4 regions of the Kitasatospora sp. NPDC091335 genome follow, and region 4 is predicted to be linked to each of the others. Evidence: riboswitches for the same ligand, from Rfam matches in the RefSeq annotation. Region 4 holds a riboswitch; each other region holds the start of a gene.
The links. Region 4 has a riboswitch for cyclic di-AMP ahead of ACIQOW_RS02430 (NlpC/P60 family protein). Riboswitches for the same ligand answer to the same signal wherever they lie in the genome.
Positions count from the first base shown of each region.

Region 1: another riboswitch for cyclic di-AMP. It lies ahead of ACIQOW_RS18220 (peptidoglycan DD-metalloendopeptidase family protein); the one in region 4 lies ahead of ACIQOW_RS02430 (NlpC/P60 family protein).
Region 2: another riboswitch for cyclic di-AMP. It lies ahead of ACIQOW_RS26470 (M23 family metallopeptidase); the one in region 4 lies ahead of ACIQOW_RS02430 (NlpC/P60 family protein).
Region 3: another riboswitch for cyclic di-AMP. It lies ahead of ACIQOW_RS33880 (transglycosylase family protein); the one in region 4 lies ahead of ACIQOW_RS02430 (NlpC/P60 family protein).

Region 1 is NZ_JBIVUM010000007.1:375,151-382,119, forward strand. Features, by position in the region: gene ACIQOW_RS18200 (IclR family transcriptional regulator) at 29-778, shown strand; gene ACIQOW_RS18205 (RidA family protein) at 813-1,223, shown strand; gene ACIQOW_RS18210 (DUF2470 domain-containing protein) at 1,376-2,095, shown strand; gene ACIQOW_RS18215 (hypothetical protein) at 2,114-2,770, opposite strand; gene ACIQOW_RS18220 (peptidoglycan DD-metalloendopeptidase family protein) at 3,247-4,254, opposite strand; cyclic di-AMP (ydaO/yuaA leader) riboswitch at 4,258-4,468, opposite strand; gene ACIQOW_RS18225 (DHA2 family efflux MFS transporter permease subunit) at 4,750-6,291, shown strand; gene purB (adenylosuccinate lyase) at 6,299-6,969, opposite strand, start outside.
Region 2 is NZ_JBIVUM010000014.1:21,708-28,676, forward strand. Features, by position in the region: gene ACIQOW_RS26450 (hypothetical protein) at 1-512, opposite strand, end outside; gene ACIQOW_RS26455 (sensor domain-containing protein) at 600-1,340, opposite strand; gene ACIQOW_RS26460 (GNAT family N-acetyltransferase) at 1,447-2,034, opposite strand; gene ACIQOW_RS26465 (hypothetical protein) at 2,077-2,952, shown strand; gene ACIQOW_RS26470 (M23 family metallopeptidase) at 3,076-3,909, opposite strand; cyclic di-AMP (ydaO/yuaA leader) riboswitch at 3,922-4,080, opposite strand; gene ACIQOW_RS26475 (YiaA/YiaB family inner membrane protein) at 4,275-4,565, shown strand; gene ACIQOW_RS26480 (alpha/beta fold hydrolase) at 4,686-5,513, shown strand; gene ACIQOW_RS26485 (TetR/AcrR family transcriptional regulator) at 5,585-6,151, shown strand; gene ACIQOW_RS26490 (SpoIIE family protein phosphatase) at 6,216-6,969, shown strand, end outside.
Region 3 is NZ_JBIVUM010000022.1:5,437-12,405, reverse strand. Features, by position in the region: gene ACIQOW_RS33895 (MazG family protein) at 1-548, shown strand, start outside; gene ACIQOW_RS33890 (SDR family NAD(P)-dependent oxidoreductase) at 560-982, opposite strand; gene ACIQOW_RS33885 (cytochrome P450) at 1,239-2,579, shown strand; cyclic di-AMP (ydaO/yuaA leader) riboswitch at 2,800-2,965, shown strand; gene ACIQOW_RS33880 (transglycosylase family protein) at 2,971-3,876, shown strand; gene eno (phosphopyruvate hydratase) at 4,131-5,417, shown strand; gene ACIQOW_RS33870 (septum formation initiator family protein) at 5,621-6,118, shown strand; gene ACIQOW_RS33865 (DUF501 domain-containing protein) at 6,090-6,758, shown strand; gene ACIQOW_RS33860 (exopolyphosphatase) at 6,755-6,969, shown strand, end outside.
Region 4 is NZ_JBIVUM010000001.1:538,918-545,886, reverse strand. Features, by position in the region: gene ACIQOW_RS02440 (hypothetical protein) at 1-354, opposite strand, end outside; gene ACIQOW_RS02435 (NlpC/P60 family protein) at 528-1,574, opposite strand; gene ACIQOW_RS02430 (NlpC/P60 family protein) at 1,802-2,935, opposite strand; cyclic di-AMP (ydaO/yuaA leader) riboswitch at 2,946-3,099, opposite strand; gene ACIQOW_RS02425 (NlpC/P60 family protein) at 3,438-4,475, opposite strand; gene ACIQOW_RS02420 (NYN domain-containing protein) at 4,676-6,025, opposite strand; gene ACIQOW_RS02415 (hypothetical protein) at 6,240-6,503, opposite strand; gene ACIQOW_RS02410 (rhomboid family intramembrane serine protease) at 6,705-6,969, shown strand, end outside.

The sequences.
Region 1 (6,969 bases), on a different contig from region 4:
GGAACCCCAGCCCTCGGAGCGGAGCACGATGAGCCAGACCGTCACCCGCGCCCTGCGCATCCTCGCCGAGCTCGGCGAGGGCCGGCGCTCCCTCGACCAGCTCGCCGAGGTGCTCGGCGTCCACAAGACGACCGTGCTCCGACTGCTCCAGAGCCTCGAAGAGGAACGGTTCGTCTACCGCGACGCGGCCTACCGCTACCACCTGGGCGCCGGGCTCTTCGCACTCTCCGGCCTGGCCCTGGAGCAGCGCGGCGTGCGCCGGATCGCCGCCCCGCACCTGGCCGAGCTGAACGCCGCGACCGGTCAGACCGTGCACCTGGCCGCGTACGAGGGCGGCGAGGTGGTCTACATCGACAAGTTCGACTCCCGCCACCCGGTCCGGATGTACTCCCGGATCGGCCTGCGCGCCGCCCTGCACAGCGCCGCCGTCTCCAAGGTGCTGCTGGCCGACCTGCCGCTGCCCGAGCGGCGCCGGGTGGTGGCGGGGATCGACTTCGTCCCGCACACCGAGCGCACCCTGACCACCCCCGAGGCCCTGCTCGCCGAGCTGGAGAAGGTCGCCGTCCAGGGCTGGGCGCAGGACCACGCCGAGCACGAGTCCTTCATCAACTGCGTGGCCGCGCCGGTCAGGGACGCCAGCGGCCGGGTGGTCGCCGCCGCCTCCATCTCCGTCCCGGACGTGGTCCTGCCGTACGAGCAGGTGCTGGACCTGCTCCCGCAGCTGCTCGCCACCGCCCGCGCCGTCTCGGCCGACTGCGGCCGCCCCGACCACTACTGACGAACCGTCGAGAACCCGAGAGACCAAGGAACCCATGTCCTCCGACAAGATCGAGATCCGTACCGAAGGCGCCCCCGCCCCCGCCTGGATGTTCTCCCAGGGCGTCCGCAAGGGCCCGATCCTCCAGGTCTCCGGCCAGGGCCCGCAGGACCCGGCCACCGGCGAGTACCTGTACCGCGGCGACGTGAAGGCGCAGACCCGCCGCACCCTGGAGAACGTCAAGGCCATCGTCGAGGCCGGCGGCGCCACCATCGAGGACGTGGTGATGTTCCGCGTCTACCTCACCAAGCGCGCCGACTTCCCGCTGATGAACGAGGTCTACGCCGAGTTCATCGACGAGAACGTCAGGCCCGGCGGTGTGAAGCCGTGCCGCACCACCATCTTCGTCGAGCTGCCGCAGGAGCCGATGCTGGTCGAGATCGACGCCCAGGCCGTCGTCGGCTGACCGGGCCCCGCCCGGCGAAGGGCCCGGACGCCTCCGCGCGTCCGGGCCCTCGGCATGCGCGGACGCCCGTCGGCCGATTGCCGAACGCCCGCTTGCCACACCCTCGGACGAATATTAGGTTAGGCTCACCTAACTTCACTGGAGGTCCGTCCATGAGCCTGCCCACCGGCGACACCGAGGTCCCCGAGCCCACCACAGCCGAACGGATCCACAGCCTGCTCGGCACGGCCTCCTCGCTCACCGTCCGCGCCCTGGGCGAGCACCACCACCTGGACACCCCGCTCTCCCTGCACGGCTCCCGGCTGCGGCTGCGCACCGCCCTCGACGACCCGCTCACCTCGGCCGCCGCCGGAGCCACCGAGGGCCTCGCCGTCGTCCTCGACGTCACCGACGTCGCCCCTGTCGCCGTCCGCGACCGCGTCCGCGCCCGCCTCACCCTGGCCGGCCGGCTGCACCTGGCCCACCTGACCGACGACGGCCTCGGCGTCCACCTGGGAGTGGACGTCGCCCACGCCGTCCTCGCCACCCCGTACGGCACCGCCGCGGTCACCGCCGCCGACCTCGCGCTGGCCGCCCCCGACCCGCTGGCCAGGTACGAGGCCATGATGCTCACCCACCTCGCCGACGACCACGCCGACGCGCTCGACGTCCTCACCCGGCTGCTCGACCCGGCCGTCCTCACCCACGCCCCGGACGTCCGCCCGCTCGCCCTGGACCGCTACGGCCTGGTGCTGCGCCTGGACCACCCGTACGGCCACCGCGACGTCCGCCTGGTCTTCCCCGAACCGGCCAGGGACACCGAGGACTTCGGCCACCGGATGCACGAGCTGCTGGCCGCCGCCCAGCACGGCCTGCCGGTCCGCCGCGGCTGAGCGCCGGCCGACCGGCCGTCACCGCTCGACCGTGTCCTCCAGCACGATCCGCCCCATCCGCGCGTACAGCCCGGGCCGCCACCGGCGCACCGCCAGCGCCAGTCCGAGCCCGGCCGCCGAGATGCCCGAACTCCCCACCCCCTTCAGCGCGTTCAGCGGATTCACGGCCTCGGCCACGATCCCGTCCGGACCGCCGCCGGAGAACAGCACCGCCAGCGAGACCGCGCCCAGCACCCCGGTCTCCAGCACCAGCGCGGCCCCGAGCACCCTGGCCGTCAGCTGGAGGTCGAACCAGCCCGCCACTCCGATCACCACCGCCCCGGACAGCGCGTACCAGCCCCAGCCCAGCTCCACCCCCAGCTGTGAACGGGCCAGCCCGCGCAGCGAGAACGCGAAGAAGCCGAGGACCGCGGCCTCGGTGACGACGTACGCGAGCACCGCGAGCAGCCCCGAGGCCAGTCCGGCGACCCGGCCCAGCCCGTGCGAGACGTAGCCGCAGAACGCGCCGGCCGCGGTGATGTGCCGGGCCATCGCCACGTACCCGACCGAGAACACCGTCAGCACCACGGTCGCCACGATGTACGCGGCGGGTGCGCCGACTCCGTTGCCCTGCCCGACGACGATCGGCAGGTTGCCGGTCATCGCGGTGATCGGGGCGGCGGTGGCGAGCGCCATGAACACCACGCCGACCAGGCAGACCGAGTCCGCCTTCAGCCGGTCGACCCCGCCCGCGCCCGGCCGGGCCCGCTCCGCCGTCTACCCCGCCGTCTCCCCGCCGCGGACCGCCATCCGGCCTCCTCGCCTCCAGGACCCGCCCGTCCGCCGGACCGGCCGGGCACTGACCGACCGCCAGCATGGCGCGCCGCGGGCAACCGGAGACGCGTCGACCGCCCATCTGGGCATCGGAGTTGACGCCGCGTTCGACCTGGACCGAACACCCCGGAAAGGCCCAGGGAAGACCAGGGAACGAAAGCGGCCGGCCCGGCTGCCCGAGGAATTCCTCGTACAGCCGGGCCGGCCTGGGCGTGTCCCTCGCCCATGTCCACCGTGCGGCGATCACCCGGTCGAGCGGTCACCCGACATGACCATCCCGGAGGATCGGTTCACCCCGCGACAGTGGCGGTTCCTGAAACCCTCGGAGCCCGTCAGGCTCAGAGCGCGACGCCGTGCGCCCGGAGGAAGGCGACCGGGTTGATGTCCGAGCCGTACTCAGAGCCGTTGCGGATCTCGAAGTGCAGGTGCGGGCCGGTCACGTTGCCGGTGGCACCGGAGAGGCCGATCTGCTGGCCGGCGGTGACGGTCTGACCGATCTTCACACCGATCGAGGAGAGGTGCGCGTACTCGGCGTAGTGGCCGTCGGCGAGCCTGATCTCGACCTCGTTGCCGTAGGCGCCGCCGTTGCCGGCCTTGACCACGACACCGTTGGCGACGGCGCGCAGCGGGGTGCCGGTGGAGGCGACGAAGTCCTGGCCGGTGTGGTGGCCGGAGGCCCACATCGAGCCGGCCACGCCGTAGGCGGTGCCCAGCTTCGGGCCGGCCAGCGGGGCGACGTAGCCGGAGGTGGCGGCGGCGACCGGAGTGGCGGTCACGGCCGCGGCCGGAGCGGCGACCTGCACCTGGGTCTGGAGCTGGGCGGACGGCTTGGCGGCCTCGGTCTTCACCTGGACCTGTGCCTGCGGCTTGGCGGCCTGGGTCGCCGGAGCGGCCGGCTTGGCGGGCTTCGCCGGAGCGGCGGGCTTGGCCGGAGCGGCCGGCTTCGCCGGGGCGGCGTCGGCGGACGGCGCGGTGGCGTGGCCAGGCAGCGCGAGCTGCTGACCCGGGAAGATCAGGTTCGGGTTGGCGCCGACGACCGAGCGGTTCTGCTCGTACAGCGCCTGCCAGCCACCGTCGACGCTCCTGGCGTCGGCGATCCTGGACAGGGTGTCGCCACTGACGACGCGGTAGCTCTCCGGCGCGGCCGGAGCGGCCGACCCGGTGGCCGCAGCGGCGGCCGGCGGGGCGTCGGTGGTGGCGACGGCGGCCTGCGGGGCCGGGGCGGTGTGCGCCTGGGCGGTCACCGCGGTCACGAGCGGCACGGCGAAGGAGACACCGGTGACGGCCGTGGCGATGCCGATACGGACGGCGCGGGGCAGGGCGATACGACGAGCCTGAGCAGGCATGGAATTTTTCCTCTCCGACGCCTGCGAGGTGAGCTGTCGGGTTCGGGCTGGAGTTGCCCGGCCGCATGCGCGGCTTCACCCCTAGCCGGTCCTGGTCGTCCACGCCCTGAGGCGCGAACTCCGGTCCGGCGACTTACCTGTGGGTCCCCCGCTCCTGCCGTACAGAGTTCGTTTCGAACCACCGGGCAGCGGCAGGATTCGGCGTTCCACCCGGCGGATCCGTCCGGACTGGCCGGGCGGTCGCTGAACTAAAACCCATCCGTTCGGGTGAAGCAATGTCGATCTCTTGAAACAGCAACAACCCTCCGGAGCCCAGTGACCCTCCGCAGGGACGACCACACGATACGTACACAATCCATTCACCCCCAGCCACTGATCCACGACCCTGCGCCGAGATCCGCGACGCTGCGCGGCCGGCCGCTCACGGACAGCTCGCGGCCAACACACCACCCGGTGAGCCTTGTCACGTGCGTCCCGGCAGCGCAGGATTCGCCCGTGACCACCTCAGAGGCAGGGACCCTGCGCCTGGGCACCGCGCAGGGCCGCCTGGTACTACTGGCGACGGTGCTCGGCTCCAGCATGGCGATGCTCGACGGCACCGTGGTGAACGTCGCCCTGCCCCGGATCGGCGCCGACCTCGGCGCCTCCCTGGCGTCCCTGCAATGGACGCTGAACGCCTATCTGCTCACCCTGGCGGGCCTGATCCTGCTCGGCGGCGCGCTCGGCGACCGCTACGGGCGGCGCAAGGTCTTCCTGATCGGCGTGGTCTGGTTCGCCGTCGCCTCCGCGGCCTGCGCCGCCGCGCCGAACATCCACGTGCTGATCGCCGCCCGCGCCGTCCAGGGCATCGGCGGGGCGCTGCTCACCCCCGGCTCGCTCGCCATGCTCCAGGCCGTCTTCCACCCCGACGACCGCTCGGCGGCGGTCGGCCTCTGGTCCGGCCTCGGCGGGGTCTCGGCCGCGGTCGGCCCCTTCCTCGGCGGCTGGCTGGTGGACGGCCCCGGCTGGCGCTGGATCTTCCTGCTGAACCTGCCGCTCGCCGCCGCCGTGATCGTGGTCACCACCCGGTCGGTGCCGGAGAGCCGGGACGAGAGCGCCTCCGGCCGGTTCGACGTGCTCGGCGCCGTGCTCGCCGCCCTCGCCCTCGGCGCGGTCACCTACGCGCTGACCGCCGCCGGCGAGGGCCTGTCCCCCGCCGTCTGGGTCAGCGGCGTGGCCGGCCTGGTGCTCGGCGTCGCCTTCGTCGCCGTCGAGCGCCGCGCGCCCGAGCCGATGCTGCCGCTCGGACTGTTCTCCTCCCGGCTGTTCACCGCGGTGAACCTGGTGACCCTGTGCGTGTACGCGGCGTTCAGCGGGGTCTTCTTCCTGCTGGTGGTGCAGCTCCAGATCGTGTCCGGGTTCTCCCCGCTGGTCTCGGGCTTCGCGCTGGTGCCGATCACCGTGCTGATGCTGGTGCTGTCGGCGCGCGCCGGGCGCCTCGGCAAGCTGATCGGTCCGCGCATCCCGCTGACCGTCGGTCCGCTGCTGTGCGCCGCCGGAGTGCTGCTGATGCTGCGCATCGGCGCCGACTCCTCGTACTGGGTGGACGTGCTGCCCGCCGTCACGGTGATGGGCTGCGGGATGACGCTGCTGGTCGCGCCGCTGACGGCGACGGTGCTGGCCGCCGTCGAGGTCCGGCACGCGGGCATCGCCAGCGGGGTCAACAACGCCGCCGCCCGGGCGGCCGGCCTGCTCGCGGTGGCCGCCCTGCCGGCGCTGGCCGGGCTGAGCGGCGACGCCTACCGGGTGCCCGCCTCGGTCGACTCCGCGTTCCACACCGCGATGCTGATCTGCGCGGGCCTGCTCACCGCCGGCGGGCTGACCGCCCTCGCGACCGTACGGGGCAACGTGCTGGCCCCCGCGGACCACCCGGTGGCCGAGCCCGACACCGAGTGGAGCTGCGGCACCACCCCGCCGCTCGACCCCGGCCACGTCACCGCGACGCGTGAGGGCCCTGCCACCGGCGGTCCGGCGGCAGGGCCCTCACGCAAGGCCTGACGAATCGTCAGAGAATGTCGCCCGGAACGTACTTGGCGGCCTCCGGGTAGGCGGCCGCGACGGCCTCCACCTGGCGGACCACCTCGGCGACCTGGGCACCGGCCGCGCCGGTGAAGGAAAGCTTGTCGGCCAGCAGCGCGTCCAGCGCGGCCCGGTCCAGCGGAATCCGCTCGTCGGCGGCCAGGCGGTCCAGCAGCTCGTTCTCCCGGGCACCCGCGCGCATCGCCAGCGCGGAGGCCACGGCGTGCTCCTTGATGACCTCGTGGCCGGTCTCCCGGCCCACGCCCGCGCGCACCGCGCCCATCAGCACCTTGGTGGTGGCGAGGAACGGCAGGTAGCGGTCCAGCTCGGTCTCGATCACGGCCGGGAAGGCGCCGAACTCGTCGAGGACGGTCAGGAAGGTCTCCAGCAGACCGTCGAAGGCGAAGAACGCGTCCGGCAGCGCGACCCGGCGCACCACCGAGCAGGAGACGTCCCCCTCGTTCCACTGGTCGCCGGCCAGCTCGCCGGTCATCGAGGCGTAGCCGCGCAGGATGACGGCCAGGCCGTTGACGCGCTCGCAGGAGCGGGTGTTCATCTTGTGCGGCATCGCGGAGGAGCCGACCTGGCCCTCCTTGAAGCCCTCCGTGACCAGCTCGTGGCCGGCCATCAGGCGGATGGTCTTGGCCAGGCTGGACG
Region 2 (6,969 bases), on a different contig from region 4:
AGCGCGGCCGACTGGCCCTCCAGGCCGAAGAGTTCGGGATAGGCGAAGAGCAGGTGGCCGCTCAGGGTGAGGGCGAAGGCGCCGTCCGCGAAGGGCAGCCGGGGCAGCGCGGCGGCCACGTACTGCTCGGGGTGGGCGGCCGAGTCGGCGGCGAACAGCCGCCGGGCCCGGTCCCAGCTGCGCAGGTACCGCTCGGCGTGGTCCGGGCGGGGCGCGGGGTAGAGCCGCGGGCGGGCGGCCATCGCGGCGGCCATCGCCACCCGGGCGGCCAGGGCGCGGTCGGCGACCGCGGGCAGCGGCAGCGCGTACGCCGGGTCGACGGCGATCACCCGGCAGCCCAGCTCGCGCGCCTCGGCGGCCAGGCCGGCCGCGCCGCCGGGACAGTCCAGCAGCGGCCCGGGCAGGGCGGCGAGCCGGGCCCGGGTGAGGCCGAACTGGGCGCAGTACTCGTCCAGCGGGCGGGAGGTGACCAGGACGTCCGGCTGAGCGGGGGGAAGGCCGGCGGCAGCCACCCGGTCATCCGAACACGGGGCGGCCCCGCCCGCATCCGGAGGGCGTCCGGGGCGCGGGCGGGGCCTGGGAGTGGGCGGAGCCGGCGGTCAGCGGCCGAGCAGGCCCCGGACGGCGGCCCGGTTGACGTTGGTCAGGCCGCGGACCAGCTGGGTGGTGAGGAAGACCAGCAGCACCCCGAGGAGCGACAGCGCGGCGATCTGCCAGGGTGCCTGGATCTCGTACACGTGCTGGACGCCGTCGCCGTCGCGGAAGTCGAACAGCCGGTACCCGTTCCAGGGGGTGTAGGCCCGGAAGACCCAGTGGTACAGCGGGTAGAGCGCCAGCGACCAGCCGAGCAGCAGGAACACCAGCGTCACCACGAAGCTGAATATCGCCCAGGGGAACATCACCACCTGGTACAGCACGGCCTTCCAGCCGGCCCCGTCCGCCAGCCGCGCGGTGATCGCGCCCCAGCTGCCAGGGCGGACCTGGCGCACCGGCTCCGGGCCGGGGACATCCAGCGCCAGCATGCCGCGCACCCGGGCCCGCTCCAGCCGGCCGAAGCCGCGGGCGAGGCTGGTCAGGGCGCCCAACACGGGCAGGCCGAGGACGGTGACGAAGGTGCCGAGGCCGAAGCAGAACATGGTGATCGAGACGGCGAACCCGGCGATCGCCACCGGCAGGCCGGTGAGCGCGTAGCCGACCTCGCGGTAGTAGTACGCCGAGAACGGCGCCCGCCACGCGGCCGGCCGCTGCCCGGTCCTGCGGGCCGCGGCGGGACGCGGGACGCCACCGTGACCGCCCAGGACGTCCCACTCCCGGTCCTCCATGCTGTGGCTGCTGCTCATGCTCCCGGCCCCTCGTTCTGGCGTTCGTTCGTCCCGCTGACGAGGTCCAGTCTGGTGGACGCGCCGACCGGGCGTGATCCGGAGGCCTGGCGGATCCGGGGTGGGGTTAACCCCCCTCCCCCCGGGCGGCCGGGCCCGGCCACTCGTCGGCGAGCAGCGCGTAGAGGTACGAGTCGGACCAGACGCCGTCCTTGAACCCGTCGTGCCGCAGCCGCCCCTCCCGCCGGAAGCCCAGCCGGGTGAGCGCCTTCACGGAGGCCGCGTTGTCCACGTGGACCCGGGCGGTCAGCCGGTGCAGGTCCAGCGGGCCGAAGGCGAGGCCGCGGAGCAGGCCGACGATCTCGCCCGCGTAGCCGCGGCCCCTGACCTCGTCGGCCAGCACGCACCCCAGGTCGGCGGAGCGGTGCCCGCCGAGGACGAGCGAGGCCTGCCCGACCGGCGGCGCGTCCCGCGGGTCCTCGGCGTCGGCGAGCCTGGTGACGGCGAGCCGGTAGGTGTCCCGCTCCCCGGCCATCGCCTCCTCCAGGTAGAGCTCGATCTGGTCGGCGCAGGCCTCCCGGTCGCACGACCCGAAGGGCAGGTACCGGGTGACCTCGGGGTCGCCGAACAGCGCGTGCAGCGCGTCCACGTCGCCCTCGGTGTGGTGGTACTCGCGGATGGCCAGTCGCGGGCCGGTGAGTCGTACGGGGAGCATGGCTGCCGACCCTATCCCCGCCCGGCGGCTACCGTTCGGACTATGAACGACGAAGACCTGCGGCTCGCCCCCCGCACCAAGGCCGCCGACCTGCTCGCCTGGGCGGCCGAGCAGGGCCGCGCGCCGGTGGCCGAGGGGCCGCTGCGCACGGTGCTGGCGCTGCTGGAGCTGGGCGAGGGCAGGATGCACGACGGCTGGCCGGAACTGACCTCGAACGCGGTGGAGCACCTGCTGTACGAGCGCCTCCACCTGTACGTCCAACCCGCGCCCGAGGAGGACCCGCTCGCGTACGGCGACGCCGTCCGGATGCTGGCCGACCACCAGCGGGCGGCCCGGCGGCTCAACGCCAAGCGCCAGGAGCGGCTGCACGCGGAGGCCGAGTGGCAGGGCGAGGTCGCGGCCGGACTGCTGCGCCGCGCCGACCTGGTGACCTGGCCCCGGCTGTACGCGCTGCTGCTGCACGCGCACGGGGTGGACGTCGCCGACGGGGAGGCGGTGCGGGACTGGCTGGCCGGTTTCGGCGGGCTCGCCGAGGAGGAGCGGCTGGCCGCGTACGAGGACCTGGCGCCGGCCGGCTGGCTGGACGAGCCGGACGAGCAGGGCTGGGGCTGGAGCCGGGTGCTCTCGGTCGGCATGGCCACCGACGGCGCGCGGCGGCTGCTGGAGCAGGGCCTGATGCGGCGCAGCTACCGCAACCTGGCCGAGCTGACCGCGCTGGGACGGCCGATGCCGGACGAACTGGCCGGGGACTTCGGCGAGTTCGAGGACGCGGCGGTCGAGGCGGCGCTCGACCTGTTCGGCGAGTGGACGGTGCCGGGGCTGCCGCGGCTGCTGGTGGAGGAGTTCCCCGAGCTGGCGCCGGAGCCGGGCCAGAAGGAGATCGACGCGTACCTGGCGCAGCTGCCCGCCGAGGAGTGAGAGACCGCGAAGACCCCCGGCCGGGAGCTCGTGCTCCGGGCCGGGGGCCTTCGCGGGGGCGTCTGCGAGCGGGTGCCTCAGCCGGCGGGTGCCGTGAGACCGGGGGCCGTCAGGCCCGGGGCGTCACGGGTTGAGGCCGCGCTGCTGGAGCCAGGGCTCCGGGTCGACCGGGGCACCGCCGCCGGGGCGGATCTCCATGTGCAGGTGCGGGCCGGTGACGTTGCCGGTCGCGCCGACCTTGCCGATCTGCTGGCCGGCGACGACCTTGCCGGAGCCCTTGGTGATCGAGGAGAGGTGGCAGTACCAGATCTCGGTGCCGTCGGGCAGGGTCTCGACGATCCGGTAGCCGTACGAACCGGCCCAGCCGGCCGAGGTGATGGTGCCCTGGCCGAGCGCGTGGACCGGGGTGCCGGTGTCGGCGGCGAAGTCCAGGCCGGTGTGCAGGTTGGCCCAGTAGCGGGCGCTCTGGCCGTAGTGGGCGGAGAGCCGGTAGTCGTCCACCGGCAGGGTGAGGGCGGCGGCCTTGGCCCGCTCGGCCTCCTCGGCGGCGCGCTTGGCCTCGGCCTCCTTGGCGGCGGCCTTGGCCTCGGCCTCCTGCGCGGCCTGGACCCTGGCGGTCTCCTCGGCGGCGGTGCGCTGGCTGTCGGCCTGGTGCTGGATGCGGGCGGCGAGCGCGAGGCCGGGGTCCGCGGAGAGGGCGACCGGGGCCTCGTCCGGGGCTTCGACCGCGGGGGCGGCGGCCGGGGTGGCCGAGGCGAAACCGGTGGCCCCCAGGGTGGCGGCGACGGCGGTGACGCCGAGCAGCGGGGAGGTTCCGCGGGTCTGACGCGGCATCCGGTGGCGGTTGGTCTCGGCCTCCGGGCCGAAGGCGTCGGGGCCTTCCGAGCCGGGGTGGTCGAGGAGCTGGGTACCGGCTGCGGGGCCGGCCGGGTGTGCCGGGGTGTACGTCGACGCCACGGAGGCGCGCTCCTTTCCTTCCTTCGCGCCTACCGGGTTAGCTGACGGGTTCGGAGCAGGAAGGTCTCCTACGGCCGGGCCTGGGCCCCGCCGATTCACCCCAGGGAACGTGGTTCCCCGGCTCCCTGACCTGCCCGGAGGCCGGTCGGTGGGATTAGGCACCGCGCACGGTGCCGTCTGGGTACGGCGTTGACGACCGCGCTGCGTTATCAAACGTTAATCCTAGGAGGCGCCGATTCCAAGCCATCCGGTGGAAGCGACTGTCGACCATATGATCGGACGTCAACGAACGACCCCTCATGCACGGCTCCATCTGAGTACTCCTACTCATGTGCGGTCCGGCCGGGCGGCCGCATCCTGACGCCATGAGCGCACCGATGCAGACCCGCACGACGGCCGCCTACTACATCCAGGCCGTCCTCTCGTTCGCCCTGTCCGGCACCACCCTCGCCGTCGGGATCGCCTATCTGCCGGTCGGCGGGTGGACCCGGGCGTTCCTCGGAATCGGCCTCCTCTACACCGTCACCTCCGCGTTCACGCTGGCGAAGGTGATCCGGGACAAGCAGGAGACCAACGAGATGGTGACCCGGGTCGACCAGGCCCGGCTGGAGAAGCTGCTCAGCGAGCACGACCCGTTCAGGGTCGAGGGCGCCTGACCCGCCCCCTTCCCGGATCGCCGCCCGCCGGCTGCTTGACGGCTAAGGCTATTAGCCTTAGCTTTATGGCTATCGGCAGCAACGCCGATGCCCCGCCCCGGCGGCCCGAGGAGGACCCCCATGAACGGCACCATCACCCCGAGCACCCAGTGCCTGACCGTCCCCGGCGGCCGGATCGCCTTCGACGACACCCGGCAGGGCGACGGCGCCCCCGTCGTCCTGCTCCCGGGCATGCTCGACAGCCGGGCCGCGTACCGGCACCTGCGCCCGCTGCTGGTCGCCGCCGGCCACCGGGTCGTCACCATGGACCTGCGGGGCTTCGGCGAGTCCTCGATCGCCTGGGACGACTACGGCCCGGCCGCCCTCGCCGGCGACGTCCTCGCCCTGCTCGACCACCTCGGCATCGAGCGCGCCGTCCTCGCCGGGAACTCGTACACCGGGGCGACCGTCGTCAGGGCCGCCGGGGATGCGCCCGGGCGGGTCGCCGGGATCGTGCTGATCGACGCCTTCGTCGAGACCCCGCCGCCGGGCGCCCTGATGCGCGCCGCCATGGGCCTGATGGGCGCGGCCCTCGTCCACTGGCCCGCCGCCTGGGGCTTCTACCTGCGCCGGATGGCCTTCCCCGGCGCCAGGCCCGCCGACTTCGACGCGTACGTGGACGGGCTGGTCTCCGACCTGCGCACCCCCGGACGCAAGACCGCCACCCGCGGGTACGTCCACGGCGACTCGGCGCCGGTCGGCTGGACGGCTGCGGTGCGGTGCCCCGCGCTGGTGGTCATGGGCAGCAAGGACCCCGACTTCCCGAAGCCGGAACTCGTCGCCGACCGGCAGGCCGCGGCGCTCGGCGCGCGGAAGGCGATGATCGAGGGGTCCGGGCACTACCCGATGGCCGACAACCCGGCGGCCACCGCGGACGCCCTGCTGCCCTTCCTCGCCGAACTCGGCTGACCGACCGCCGCCCGCCGGCAGCCCGACCGCCGCCCGCACCCGCCCGACTTCCGTACGGAGAGCCCGAACCCATGCCCCGCGTAGGACTGACCCCCGACCAGGTCGTCGACCACGCCCTCGCCCTCATCGACGAGCAGGGCGCCGAGGCCCTCACCCTGGCCTCCGTCGCCGCCAGGGCCGGGGTCGCCACCCCCTCGCTGTACAAGCACGTCAGCGGCGGCCTCGCCGAACTGCGGCGGCTGATCGCCGTCCGGGTCACCGGGGAGCTGGCAGACCGGCTGGCCGAGGCGGCGGTCGGCCGCAGCGGGGACGACGCCGTCGCCGCGGTGCTGCGCGCCTACCACGCGTACGCCACCGAGCACCCGCACCGCTACAACGCCCTCCCCCAGGCCCCGCAGCCCGACGACGACCTGGCCCGCGCGGCCGCCCGGCTCGTCGGCGTGATCATCGCCGTCCTGCGGGAGTACGGCCTCGACGGCTCCGAGGCGATCCACGCCGCCCGCACCGTCCGCTCGCTCGCCCACGGCTTCGCCTCCCTCAGCGCCGCCGGCGCCTTCCGGCTCGCCGAGGACCTCACCACCACCCACGACCGCCTCATCACCACCCTCACCACCGGCCTCCGCGCCTGGCCTGTTTAGCCCAGCCGCCCGGGCCCGGCTCGGTCACCATCCGCCCCCCGGGGAAATGGGGTATCAAGGGTCAGTGCCCCTGGAGCCCGCCGGCAGTCCGACCACGCGCAGCGCGATGCGCTGCGTGCGCCTGCTGCTCGGCTGCACCAGCGCCGCCGGACTGCTCGGCACCGTCCTGGCCGAGGGCCCGGGCTGGATCACCGGCGAGGGGTCCGTGCTCTACCTGCTGGACTCCGCCGGGATGCTCCGGCTGATCGCCTCGCACGGGCTGCCGGACTGGGCGCACGAGCGCTACGGCGTGGTCGACCCCGCCGGTGAGCTGCCCGCCGCGATGGCCCTGCGGCTGCGCCGCCCGTACCTGCTCGGCCCCGAGCACACCAGCGTCGACTACCCGGACGGGAACGCCGGCATGGGCACCGGGATGATCACCGTGATCACCCTGCCGATGGTCGTGGACGAGCGGCCGATCGGCGTCCTCGCCCTCACGCTGGCCCACCGGGGCACCGTGCCGCGCCGCGACCTGGACGTCCTGGAGACGGTCGCCGAGGCCTGCGCCCACCGGCTCTCCCACCTGCTGGACCACGCCGACGCCCACCTCCCGCACGGCACCCGGGCCCCGTACGGCGTCCGGTCGCCCGAGGACCCGCGGGCGGCCGACGGCCGCCACGCCGGGCCGGCCCACCCGCTGCTGTCGCTGGCCGTGCGGGCCGCCGGGCACGGCGCCTTCGAGCGCGACCTGGTCACCGGGGAGAGCTACTGGGACGCCGAGGCGTTCCGGCTGGCGGGCCGCCCGGCCGCCCCGGACGGCACCGCTCCCGAGCTGGACC
Region 3 (6,969 bases), on a different contig from region 4:
TCGAGGAGGCGTACGAGCTGGTCGAGGCGATCGAGGAGGGGGACCGGGAGACGCTGCGCGAGGAGCTGGGCGACGTCCTGCTCCAGGTGTTCTTCCACGCCCGGATCGCCGAGGAGCACCCGACCGGGCCGTTCACGATCGACGACGTGGCCGGCGACATCGTCGACAAGCTGGTGTACCGGCACCCGCACGTGTTCGGGGACGTCGAGGCCGAGGGCGCCGCCGAGGTGGAGGCGAACTGGGAGCAGCTGAAGGCGGCCGAGAAGGCGGACCGCGAGTCCGTGCTGGACGGGGTGCCGGCCGGGCTGCCCGCGCTGGCGTACGCGGCGAAGCTGGTGTCCCGGGTGCGCCGGGCGGGCTTCACGGAGGTGCCGGACGAGTCGTACGAGCTGCCGGCCGAGCTGACCGCGGACTCGGCGGGCCGGCTGCTGCTCGCGGTGGCGCAGCGGGCGCACGACGCCGGGGTGGACGTGGACGCCGCGCTGCGGTCGGCCGCGCGCGGGTACCGGGAGGCGGTGCGCGCGGCCGAGGGCCTCAAGCCGGAGTGACGGTGCCGGCCTCAGGCCGCGGTGGCGGCGCTCGCCGGGCGCCGCTGCGGCGGGACGAGTTCGCCGATGGCCTCGCCGACGAGGACGACGAGTTCGGCGAGGCGCTCCAGGTCGAGGTGGGCGGGCAGGTCGGCGAGCGAGACGATTCGCTCGCCGCCGGGGCCGGCCACGGCGAACAGGTCGATCGGCCCGAGGTGCTTCTCGGCGGTGTCCACGAGGGCGGCGACGTCGCTGGGGCGGCGGATGTCGCCGCAGACGCCGACGACGGGGCAGCCGGGCCGGTCGAGTTCGGCGGCGAGGTCCTCGGCGATGCCGACGTGCTGGTCCGCGATCAGCATTCCGGCGGTGCCGGCCGCGGCGAACCGACGGGCGAGGCCCGCGCCCGACCCGCCGTCGAGGACCGCGATGACGATGACTGACCCGCTGATCCGCATGGCCTGCTCCTCCCTGTGGGCGACACCGCACCGGCGCCCACGCGTATTGCGGAGGATCGTAGGCACGTCCTGACCCTCCGCAACAGTGGTTACCCCTCAGGTGACCAGGCTCACGCCCACGCTCCGGACAAGAGCTGTCCAAGAGCCGTCCACGGAGGGTCGGCACCCCGGGCCGGCACCCCGGCGGCGCACCGTCCGCGGGCAGGCGCGCGCCGTCGGGGAGGGGCGTGCCCGGCGCACCGGATACGGTCGGTCCATGCCAGCTCAGCCCGACCCCGCCAGGCCCGCCGCCGCGCCGTCCGACGCCACCGGCCCCCAGCTGTTCACCTGGGAGTTCGCCTCCGATCCGTACCCCGCCTACGCCTGGCTGCGGGAGCACGCCCCGGTGCACCGCACCACGCTGCCGAGCGGCGTGGAGGCCTGGCTGGTGACGCGGTACGCGGACGCCAGGCAGGCGCTAGCGGACGGCCGGCTGTCGAAGAACCCGGCGCACCACAGCGGGCAGGCGCACCGCACCGGCCGGGTGGGCATCCCGGGGGAGCGGCAGGCGGACCTGATGACCCACCTGCTGAACATCGACCCGCCGGACCACACCCGGCTGCGCCGACTGGTGTCGAAGGCGTTCACCCCGCGCCGGGTGGCCGAGTTCGAGCCGCGGGTGCGGCAGCTCACCGACCGGCTGATCGACGGCTTCGCGCGGCGCGGTTCGGCGGACCTGATCCACGAGTTCGCCTTCCCGCTCCCCATCTACGCGATCTGCGACATGCTGGGCGTGCCGGCCGAGGACCAGGACGACTTCCGCGACTGGGCCGGAATGATGGTGCGCCACACGAAGCCGGGCCAGGGCGGCGGTCAGCGCGGCGGCGTGGGCCGGGCGGTGAAGCGGATCCGGGCGTACCTGCTGGAGCTGATCCACCGCAAGCGCGCGGACCTCGGGGACGACCTGATCTCGGGCCTGATCCGGGCGAGCGACCACGGTGAGCACCTGACCGAGAACGAGGCCGCGGCGATGGCCTTCATCCTCCTCTTCGCCGGCTTCGAGACGACCGTGAACCTGATCGGCAACGGGACCTACGCGCTGCTGCGCAACCCCGGGCAGCGCCGGCTGCTGCAGGAGTCGGTGGCGCGCGGGGAGAGCGCGCTGCTGGACACCGCGATCGAGGAACTCCTGCGCTACGACGGGCCGGTGGAGATGGCGACCTGGCGGTTCGCGACGCAGCCGCTGACCGTCGGCGGGGTGGACATCCCGGTCGGTGACCCGGTGCTGGTGGTGCTGGCCGCGGCGGACCGCGACCCGGCCAGGTTCGCGGACGAGAACACCCTCGACCTGGCCCGGACGGACAATCCCCACCTGGGTTTCGGGCACGGCATCCACTACTGCATCGGCGCCCCGCTCGCGCGGCTGGAGGGGCGCGCCGCACTGGCCACCCTGCTTTCCCGGCTGCCCGATCTGCGGCTCGCGGAAAGCCCGGAGAATCTGCGGTGGCGAGGTGGCCTGATCATGCGTGGGCTGCGCGAACTCCCGGTGGAATTCAGTCCGGAGAGCCGCTCCCCGCACGCCCCTCCGCACGCCCCCGCCGAGCCGCCGATGCCCTGAGGTCACGCTGACGGGACGTCGTCGATCGCCCTCAGCGGTGGTGTGAACAGCCATCAATCAGGACATATCGCCGCCGTTGGTAGGCGGTCGGACACGCGCCGTAATTTATGTGTGATATCGGCGATATGAGCTTGTGATTGGTCTGATGATCTGTCTACTCTCCCTGGAGTTCGCAGCTGCGGACCTCGTACGCGGAACGCCGAATCCTGCCCGCCGCGTCACGGGAAACCGACCAGAACCCTGGGCAGGGGCGGGGGAACCAGGTTTGTTGCCGTCCCCACGGCTTGGGGTGAAGCCGCCCGAGCGGGATCTCTCCGCACACGGCGGCCGGGCCACCTCCCGGTCCGAACCCGACAGCTCACCTCGCAGGCGTACGGAGAGGGACCTCTTCATGCTGCTCGTTGGAACTGGCCGTCACCGTCGTCGCACCCAGGCCGAGAAGGCCATCGCCGTCGCCGGTGTGGCCGGCGTCGGACTCGCGATGCCGCTCCTCACCGCCACCGGCGCCTCCGCCGCACCGGTCTCCACCTGGGACGCGGTCGCGCAGTGCGAGAGCGGCGGCAACTGGAGCATCAACACCGGCAACGGCTTCTACGGCGGCCTCCAGTTCACCTCCAGCACCTGGAAGGCGTACGGCGGCAACGCCTACGCGGCGCAGGCCAACCAGGCCAGCAAGGCCCAGCAGATATCGGTCGCCGAGAAGGTCCTCGCCTCGCAGGGCCCGGGTGCCTGGCCGGTCTGCTCCCAGAAGGCCGGTCTGACCAAGGGCGGCGCCCCGGCCGCGGTCGACACCTCCTCGGACGCCAAGCAGCAGCAGGCTCCCAAGCCGCAGGCCCCGAAGCAGCAGGCCCCGAAGCACGCCAAGCCGGCCGAGAAGCCGGCCGCCCAGCAGCAGGCCGCACCGAAGCCCGCCGCGAAGCCGGTCCAGCAGGCCGCCCCGCAGCAGCAGGCGCAGCCGCAGGCCCAGGGCTTCTCCGGCAAGGCCGGCTGGGACGCCGACGCGAAGGTGTACTGGTACCAGAACAACGGCGGCTGGTACTGGACCAGCCACCAGAGCGTCTACCAGCAGTACGCCGGCCAGACCGCCGCCCAGCCGCAGGCCGCCCCGCGGGCCGCCCAGCCGGCCGCGCAGGCCGCGGGCCACGACTACACCGTCCGCGCCGGTGACACCCTGTCGACCATCGCCTCCGCCCAGGGCGTGTCCGGCGGCTGGAGCGCGCTGTACGAGCAGAACCACGCCACCGTCGGCGGCAACCCGAACCTGATCATGCCCGGCCAGGTGCTGCACCTCGGCTGAGCCGCCACGCCCGACGCGCGGAGGGGACCGGTCCTACCGGTCCCCTTCGTCCGTATTCGCCCGCTCCAGGGGGACAAGCTGGGACAAGCAGGTGAACTACCGGCGGGTAGGAGGGCCACACGCTGAGACGGAACCCAGGTCGACGTGGTCCCGGGAGCCCGGGCGGTTAGGCTCTGGTCGTAAACGACTCCGCAATCGTCCTGCTGACAGCACCCCCCGTCAGACCGGACCCTGCTTCCGCAAGGAGATGCCTCGTGCCGTCCATCGATGTCGTCGTAGCCCGTGAGATCCTCGACTCCCGCGGCAACCCCACGGTCGAGGTCGAGGTCGGCCTCGACGACGGCAGCACGGGTCGTGCCGCTGTTCCGTCGGGTGCCTCCACCGGTGCCTTCGAGGCGCTGGAGCTGCGCGACGGTGACAAGAACCGCTACTTCGGCAAGGGCGTGGAGAAGGCCGTCCTGGCCGTCATCGAGCAGATCGGCCCGGAGCTGGTCGGCTACGACGCCACCGAGCAGCGCCTGATCGACCAGGCCATGCTGGACCTGGACGCCACCCCGGACAAGTCCTCGCTCGGCGCCAACGCCATCCTGGGCGTCTCGCTGGCCGTCGCCCACGCCGCCTCCGAGGCGAGCGACCTGCCGCTGTTCCGCTACCTGGGCGGCCCGAACGCGCACGTCCTGCCGGTCCCGATGATGAACATCCTCAACGGCGGCTCGCACGCGGACTCCAACGTCGACATCCAGGAGTTCATGATCGCCCCGATCGGCGCGGAGTCCTTCTCCGAGGCCGTCCGCTGGGGCGTCGAGGTCTACCACACCCTCAAGGGCGTGCTGAAGGAGCGCGGCCTGTCCACCGGCCTCGGCGACGAGGGCGGCTTCGCGCCGAACCTGGACAGCAACCGCGAGGCCCTGGACCTCATCACCGAGGCCATCCAGAAGGCCGGCTACGTGCCCGGCCGCGACATCGCGCTGGCCCTGGACGTCGCCGCCTCCGAGTTCTACGAGGACGGCGCCTACCAGTTCGAGGGCAAGGCCCTCTCGGCGGCCGAGCTCATCGAGTACTACGCCGGGCTGGTCGCCGCCTACCCGCTGGTCTCCATCGAGGACCCGCTGGACGAGTCGGACTGGGACGGCTGGAAGGCCATGACCGTCAAGCTGGGCGACAAGGTCCAGCTGGTCGGCGACGACCTGTTCGTCACCAACCCGCAGCGCCTGGCCCGCGGCATCGAGACCGGCACCGCCAACGCGCTGCTGGTGAAGGTGAACCAGATCGGCTCGCTGACCGAGACCCTGGACGCCGTCGAGCTGGCCCAGCGCAACGGCTACCGCTGCATGATGTCGCACCGCTCCGGTGAGACCGAGGACGTCACCATCGCCGACCTGGCCGTCGCCACCAACTGCGGCCAGATCAAGACCGGTGCCCCGGCCCGCTCCGAGCGCGTCGCCAAGTACAACCAGCTGCTGCGCATCGAGGAGATCCTCGACGACGCCGCCGAGTACGCCGGCCGCGGCGCCTTCCCGCGGTTCCGCTCCGCGGAGTAATCAGGCACAGCCGCTCCGCGGAGTAATCAGGCACAGCCGCGCTGCGGAGCAATCAAGCAGTCGGCACGGCGAGCACGAGGGCCGTGCGCTCCCGGTAGCGCACGCCTGACCGGTGCCCCGCCGTTCACCCCGTAGGGTGGACGGCGGGGCACCGTCGCGACCAGGAGGGGATACGGGAGATGGCTGGCTGGAGGATCCCGGGCTTGGCGGCCCGGCCCCGGTTCACGAGCCGGGCGACCGTCCTCGTCCTGGTGCTCTGCTCGCTGGTGGCGATCCTCGCCTACCCGACGCGGCAGTTCATCTCCCAGCGCGCCGAGATCTCCGCCCAGCGGGCGAAGGCCGACCACGCCCGCCAGCAGGTCGAGCAGCTGCGCCGGGAGAAGGCCCGCTGGCAGGACCCGGAGTACGTCAAGGCGCAGGCCCGCGCCCGGCTGCACTACGCGGTGCCGGGGGAGACCCCGTACATCGCGGTGGATCCGGCCGGCCAGGGCGCCCCGCACTCCTCCTCCACGGTCGGCGCGGCGGCTTCCCCGAACGCAGTTCCCGGAAGCACCGCGGCCGGCCGGGCGAACGCCGCCAAGCCCTGGTACGCCGGCATCTGGGACTCGGTGGACGCCGCCGACACCGCCGCGGCGCCCCACGCCACCCCCGTTCCGCTCCCACCGTCCCCCGTTGGAGACACCTCCCCCCATGACCACTGAGAACCACCCCGCCGTCTCCGACGCCGACGTCGCGGCCATCGCCGCCCAGCTCGGCCGGGTACCGCGCGGCCTGCGCGGCGTGGCCCACCGCTGCCCCTGCGGCAACCCGGACGTCGTGGAGACGGCCCCCCGGCTGCCGGACGGCACTCCGTTCCCCACGCTCTACTACCTGACCTGCCCCAAGGCCGCCTCGCTGATCGGCACCCTGGAGGCGGAGGGCGTGATGAAGGAGCAGACCGCCAGGCTCGCCGAGGACCCGGAGCTGGCCGCGGCCTACCAGAAGGCGCACGAGGACTACATCGCCCGGCGCGACGCGATCGAGGTGCTGGAGGGCTTCCCGAGCGCCGGCGGCATGCCGGACCGGGTGAAGTGCCTGCACGTGCTGGTCGGCCACTCGCTGGCGGCCGGTGAGGGCGTCAATCCGCTCGGCGACGAGGCGATCGGCATGCTGGAGGACTGGTGGGCCAAGGGCCCGTGCGTGTCCCCGGCCGAGGCCCAGGCCGCCGGTGAGCGGGTCGCCCGCAACCGCGCCAAGGAGCAGGACCACGACGCGGTGATCGCGGCCAAGCAGCAGAAGACCGCCGAGCGCGCCGCGAAGCGCGCCGCCGGGGAGGCCGGGGCGGAGCAGGAGTCCGAGTGAGCACGACCCGCGTGGCCGCGATCGACTGCGGCACCAACTCGATCCGTCTGCTGGTCGCCGACCTCGACCCGGCGACCGGGGAGATCGCCGACCTCGACCGCCGGATGATCGTCAACCGGCTCGGCCAGGGCGTGGACCAGACCGGCCGGCTGCACCCGGACGCGCTGGCCCGCACCTTCGCGGCCTGCCGGGAGTACCAGGAGATCATCTC
Region 4 (6,969 bases):
CGCCCGGTCCCCCACCGCGACCAGTTCGGCCGGGTCGGGGCCGGCGGCCGGCCCGAGCACCAGGCAGTGCGCGCCCGGCGCCGACCGGAGCGGCCCGAAGTCCCACGGCGCGGGCGGCCCGCTCGCGGCCTCCTCGCGCTCGACCCGCCAGTCGGCCCCGGCCCGTACCAGCTCGATCCGGCGCGGGTACACCATCGGGTACTCGTCGTACCCGGCGATCCGCACCGCCAGGTCGGCGGCGGCGGTGAGCCGCTCCGGCCCGCCGGCCCCGGCGAGCACCAGGTTGCGGTACTCCGCCCCGGCCACCGGCAGCCCGGACCAGGGCGGCGCCGAGCGCACCCGCTCCGCGAGCACGGCGGCCACCTGCCCGCGGCGGTCCGCCGTCCGCGCCGCGGGCGCCGCGGGGGCGGCCGGCGGCAGCGACAGCTGGGTCAGCCCGCCGGCCGCGAGCAGCAGCGCGCCGCGCCTGGACAGCGTGCGTCGGGGGCCGGAGCCGGGTATGTCGGCGGGGTCGGTCGGCGGGGTGCTCAGAGCCGGACCACCCCGGAGACCGGCATGGCGCCGACGCTCTCGTAGCGGACCCTGGCGCCCGGGCGGGGGGCGTGCACGATCACGCCGCCGCCGGCGTACATGCCGACGTGGTGCATGTCCCGGTAGAAGATCACCAGGTCTCCCGGTCGCGCTTCGGACAGGCTGATCCGCTGCCCGGCGTACGCCTGGGCCTGCGAGGTGCGCGGCAGGGTCACTCCGGCCTGCCGCCAGCTGTAGTACATCAGACCCGAGCAGTCGAACGCGTGCGGGCCGGCGGCCCCGTAGACGTACGGGGAGCCGATCATCCGCACCGCGGCGGCCAGCGCGGCCGCACCGCGCTCGGAGGCGGGCGGGGCGGTGCCGAGGTCCAGCCGGTCGGTGCCCCGGGTGGCGCGGCGCTCGGCGTCCCTGGCGTCCTGGGCGGCCAGCCGGGCCCGCTCGGCGCCGCCCAGGCCGTTCAGCAGCTTCTGCGCCTTGGCCAGCCGCTGCTGGATCTGCTGCTTGCCGTCGGCGAGCGACCGGCGGGCCTGGTCCAGCTCGGCGAGCTTGTCGGCCGCCTCGGTGCGGCGCTGGTCGAGCCGGCGCTGCCGGGTGATCAGCTCGTGCAGGCTCTCCTGCTGGCGGGCGGCGGCCTGGCCCATGGCGCGGGCGCGGGCCAGGTAGCCCTCCGGGTCGGTCGAGAGGATCAGCTGGGCCGTCTGGGTCATGCCGCCGCCGCGGTACTCCGCCCCGGCCACCGTCGCCAGGTCGCCGCGCAGCTGGTTGAGCTGGTCCTGGGCGCCGGCGATCTCGCCCTGGAGGATGGTGGTCTCGCCCTGGAGGCGCCGCTGGGCCTCCTGCGCCGCGTTGAACTTCTCGGACGCCTGCTCGGCCTCGTCGTACAGCTGCTCCACCTGCGCCTTGACGTCCTGTCGGTCGGCCGGGTCCGGGCTGCCGGGGGCGGCCTGGGCGCTGCCTCCGGTGGCCACGCCCAGCGCGGTGGCGGCGGCCGCGGTCAGCACCAGCGCCCGGGCGAGCAGTTGGGAACGACGGTGCACGGGCATGGCGGCAGCGGCTCCAATCCTGCGGCGCGGTCCCCGCCGCCGCGCCATGGTGGGCGGCCGTCGAGCGGGAGTCCGGTGGCAGACGTTAGCGAGTCCGGGCAACCGAGTCCAAACCCCTCCTAACCCGAATATTCGCCCACTAATCGGACATCAGCTCGACCTTCCGGAAAAGCCGCAGGCCCGGCCTTCCCCGAGGAAGGCCGGGCCCGGAAGCGTCCGAGCGGGGATCAGACCCGCACGATGCCGGTCAGCGGCATGTTGGTGACCGCCTCGTAGCGCACGTTCGTGCCCGTCCTGGGCGCGTGCAGCACCTGGCCGTTGCCGGCGTAGATGCCGACGTGGTGGGCGTCGGTGTAGAAGATCAGCAGGTCGCCGGGCTGGGCCTGGGAGATGTCCGTGCCGATCCGGGTGCCGGCCGAGGCCTGCGCCTGCGAGGTGCGCGGCAGCGACACGCCGGCCTGGTTGTACGCCCAGACCATCAGACCGGAGCAGTCGAAGGAACCCGGGCCGGTGGCGCCCCAGACGTACGGGCTGCCGACCTTGGAGGCGGCGTACGAGAGGGCGGCGGCACCGCGGGAGCTGCCGGCCGCGACCTTCACCGGCGCGGCGGCGGCCGAACCGGTCGAGATGTCGCTGCGGCTGTTGTCGCGCGAGGCGCGGTCGGCCTGCTGCTGCGCCTTGGCCGCTTCGGCCTTGGCGGCGTCGGCCTTGACCTTGGCCTCGGCCGCGGCCTTCTCCTCGGCCTGGCGCAGCGCCTGGCGCTCCTGCTCGGTCAGGGTGTTCAGCAGGTCCTGGGCGGCCTTCAGCTTGCCCTGGACGTCCTGCTTGGCGGTCTTCAGCTGCTGGGTGGTGGACTCCAGCTCGGCGAGCTTGCCCTGGGCCTCGTTGCGGTCCTGGTCGAGCTTGCGCTGCTGCTCCTGGAGCTCCTTCAGCTGACCCTTCTGGGTCGCACCGGCCTGGTTCAGCGCACCGGCCTGGGTGAGGAAGCCCTCCGGGCTGGAGGAGAACATCAGCTGGACGGTCGGCGAGATGCCGCCGTTGCGGTACTGCTCGCCGGCGATCTCGGCCAGGCCGCCCTGGAGCTCGGTCACCTGGGACTGCTGACGGGCCACCTGGTCCTGGAGGCCGGAGACCTGCTTCTCCAGCTCCTGCTGCTTGGCCTGGGCGGCGTTGTAGTTCTCGGTCGCGACCTCGGCCTGCTCGTTGAGCTGGTCGACCTGCTCCTTGACCTGTTCCTTGGTCGGCTGCGGGTCGGCGTGGGCGCCGGACTGCGCGGAGAGGGCGACGGCTGCGGCGGCGACTCCGGTCAGGATCGAGACGCGGGCGCGGCCGGCGGGCTTGGGACGACGATGGGACGCCACGAAGGCGGACTCCTTCTTCCTACGGCCGCCTACCGGGTGAGCTGACGGGTTCGGGCCGGAAGCATGCCCTACGACGCCTCACGGCCGTTCCACCGGCCGACCTGGCGCCGATTCACCCCGGAGGAACGTGGTTCCCCGGCTCCGCTCCGCAGCGCCCCCACGAACTGGGCTCCCCTGTCGGGCAGTCGCTTCGACCTGCCCCGCTGCCTTGCGAACTCGACGGAAACCACCGCCGCCACCCTGGCTGGGCGATCGAGAGTGCGGTGGTTCAGGGCACGACCCTAGTAACTGAACCGTGATCGGTTCAAATCCTTGTCAGAAAAAAGACAGAAGATTGCCAAAGTTCTTTTGTGAAAATGACCGATGGTGACCACTGCCACACGTAAGGCTGATCAGTTCTCACCATGCGGTCACGAAACGCCGAAAACCCGAACGCCACCCCCACAAGGGGGTGGCGCTGATCACAGGTCCGGGAAAGGGGCCCCTCCGGCGTGTCGGGCCGTCAGACCCGGCGGATGGTGTTGATCGACATCGCGTCGGCCTTCATCACCTTCACCACGTCGCCGGTGTGCGGCGCGTGGACCACCATGCCGTTGCCGATGTACATCCCGACGTGGTGCATGTCGTTGCCGTAGACCACCAGGTCGCCCGGCTGGGCCTGGTCCAGCGAGGGCACCTTGGTCCCGTAGTGGCCCTGCTCCTGCGAGGTGCGCGGCAGCGAGACGCCGGCCTGGCCGTACGCCCAGACCATCAGGCCCGAGCAGTCGAAGGTGGTCGATCCGGTGGCGCCCCACACGTACGGCGAGCCCTGCTTGCCCATCGCCTTGGACACCGCCACCGCCGCGAGGCCGCCGGCCGGCGGCAGGCTGCCGAGGTCGACCCGGTCGCTGCCGCGCGAGGCGCGGTCCTCCTGCGTCTGCTGGGCCCGCAGCGCGGCTCGGTCGGCGGCGCTGAGCGAGTTCAGCAGGTCCTGGGCGGCCTTCAGCTTGGTGTTGACGTCCGTCTTGGCCTGGTTCAGGTCCTTGGTGGTGCTCTCCAGCGAGGCGAGCACGGTGGCCGCCTCGGTCTTCTGCTGGTCCAGCCGGCGCTGCTGGTCCAGCAGCCCCTTGAGCGCCTCGGCCTGGCTGGTGCCGGCCTGCTGGATGGTGGAGGCCTTGTCCAGGTAGCCGGACGGGTCGGAGGAGAGCATCAGCTGGACGGACGGGTCGATGCCGCCGGTGCGGTACTGCTCGCCCGCCACCTCGGCGAGGCCGCCCTGCAGCTGCGTCATCTGCTCCTGGCCGCGGGCCACCTGGTCCTGGAGCTGGCCGGACTGCTTGCGCAGCTGGTCGGCCCGCTCCTTGGCGCCGTTGTACTTCTCCGCCGCCTGCTCCTGCTCCTCCTGGAGCTGGTCGATCTGCGCCTTGACGTCCGACTTGTTCGGCTGCGGCGCGGCGTGCGCGGCCACCTGGGCGGAGAGGGCGACCGCGGTCGCAGCGGCGGCGGTGAGCACGGAGATCCGTGCGCGGCTCGGCTGCTTGGGACGGCGGTGGGATGCCAAGGGTCCGGCTCCTTCTTCCATCGGACTCACCTGATGGGGTGAGATTCCGGAAAATAGGTTTGACGCCAGACCCTAGTGAACATCTACCCGTTCTGCTACTCCCCCGTAGGCGTGAAATCCGGTTCCCACGCTGACGTCACAAGACCCGCACACCCGCTCGGAACCACCCCTGACCAGGCATCATTCCATCCGGTCCGGACTCAGGGCCGGGCCAGTCTGTTCAGCAGCAACACCGAGGCCACGGGGCGCGCGCCGGCCTTCCGCACGCCCTCCGCGACCTCCCGGTCGGTGGAGACCACCACCACCGGACGGCCCTGCGGCTCGGCCCGCACCAGACGGCGGATCAGCTCGTCCGCGGTCTCCCCGGTCCGGCTGAACCGCACCCGGACCCCGCGCGGTGGCGCCATGATCACCGGGACGTCCAGGTCCTGCCCGTCGAACACACAGGTGACCTCCGCCTGCGTGCGCTGGGCCAGCATCGCCAGCCCGCCCAGCAGCCGGATCCGCTGCTGCTCCAGCGGCAGCGCCGGATAGCCGGTCTTGGTCACGTTGTAGCCGTCCACCAGCAGGTGCACCTGGGGGATCGCCAGCAGCTGGTCCAGCAGCGCCGGATCGTCCTCGGCGAGGCCGCGCCGCGCCACGTCGTGCGGCGAGGCCGCCCCCGGCACCACCGCCTCCACCAGGTCCGCCGGACGGATCTGGGAGACCGGCAGCGCCAGCTCCCGCTGGAGCCCCTGGGCCGACTGCAGCACGGTGTCCAGCAGCAGCCGCAGCCGCATGTCCTCGACGCTGCGCCCCTCACGGGCCGACCGGCGGCCCTGCTCGGCCGCGTTCTCCAGCTCGGAGACCCGGTGCCTGAGCCGGCGCGCCTCGGTCTCCACCGCGCCGCGCTCGGTCGCGGCCTGCGCCTTCGCGGCCTCCAGCTCGCCGGCCAGCCTGCGGGTCTCGGCCTGCGCCCTTCGGGTGTCGCTCTCCAGCGACCGCACCTTCTTGCGCAGCGACTCGGCCTCCTTGCGGACGCCGTCCGACTCGGTCCGCTGCCGGTCCAGGTCAGCCCGCGCGGAGGCCCGCACCTCGGCCAGCTCCGCCTGTAGCTTCTCCACCAGCCGGGTCGCCTCCGCGGCCGCGTCCTCGGCGCCGGCCCGCTCGACCTCCTCGCCGGCCTCGGCCACCAGCCGGCTCCAGCCGGCCGACCGCACCAGGTAGGCGGCGGCCGCGACGTCCATCGGGTCGGCGGCGCTCGGAACGGTGCCCGACTCCAGCGCCTTCACCAGGTCCGGCTGCCCCAGTCTCAGCCGCTCCGCTATCCGCACCCGGAAGGCCGGCTCCGACTCCAGCGCCGCCGCCAGCGCGGTGGCCGCGTACTTGGCCCGCCGCGCCGGGGTGAACTTGACGTACTGGCGCAGGCTCTGCGGCAGCTCGGCCGGCGGCAGCCCGCCGAGCGCGTCCGAGGCCAGCCCGACCACGCGCCGGCGCACGCCCTCCGGCAGCGGCCGGTCGAGCTTCTCGGCCGCGCGCTCCACCGCGGGCTCGGAGGAACCGTCCTCCACCCGGGCCGGCTCGGCCGGGGCCTCGGCCGCAGCGGGCTGAAGCCCCCGCTCTTCGCCGGGCTCCTTCGCTGCGTCCACCACGTCCTCGGCTCCGATCCTGGTCCAGCGGGGTACGGCCGCGGCCGCCCCTGTCGTCACGCTCCGTGCGTCTTGTTCTGTATTGTCCCGTGCGGCGGACGGGCATGCCGCGCACCCGCCCGCCGCACCGACGGGGTCAGCCCTGCTCGGCGGCGGCCTCCGTGCCCTCGGCGCCAGGCCTGGCCACCAGCTCGACCTGGTCGACCGCGTTGCACCAGCGGCAGCGCACCGACTCGATGGTCTCGCTCAGTACCTCGGTCTCCTCGACCTTGGACCCGCCGGCCAGGTCGAAGTGCAGGAACTCGGTCACCCGCGCGGTGCGGGTGACGTCGAAGCGGGTGAGGTTGCCGCACAGGGTGCAGCGCCAGCGCGTCTCGGCGGTCAGAGCGGGGACGGTCATCGGGGGTCCTCTCGGGTGATCCCTGCGTGGGCCAGGCGCTCCCCCCGGAGCCCCGGCATCGGCGGCGGGAGGCGGGAATGCCCGCCCCAAGCCTATTGCCTGGGGCTGCCGTCGCGACCACCGGTTGCCTGAACACCCGGGCTAGTCCACCTGCCGTAAACCACGGTGTCACCTGCGGCGCCCGGAGGGATGCTTGGCCGCATGGCGCTCGCGGCCCCCGACCACACCGCTGCCCGGGGCGACCGCCCGGCGGTGCCCGTCCCCGTGGTCAGCTACGCCCTGATCGCGCTCAACACCCTGGTCTTCCTGTTCGCCCCGGCGGCCGGCCTCAACCCGCTGTACGGCACCGGCCAGGCCAGGGTCTGCGCGGAGCAGCGGTACGAGCAGCGCTGGGGCGCCGTCCCCGCCGAGCTGCTGGCCGGACGGCCGCTGACCGCCGAGCAGCTGGCCGAGGCCCCCGACCCGG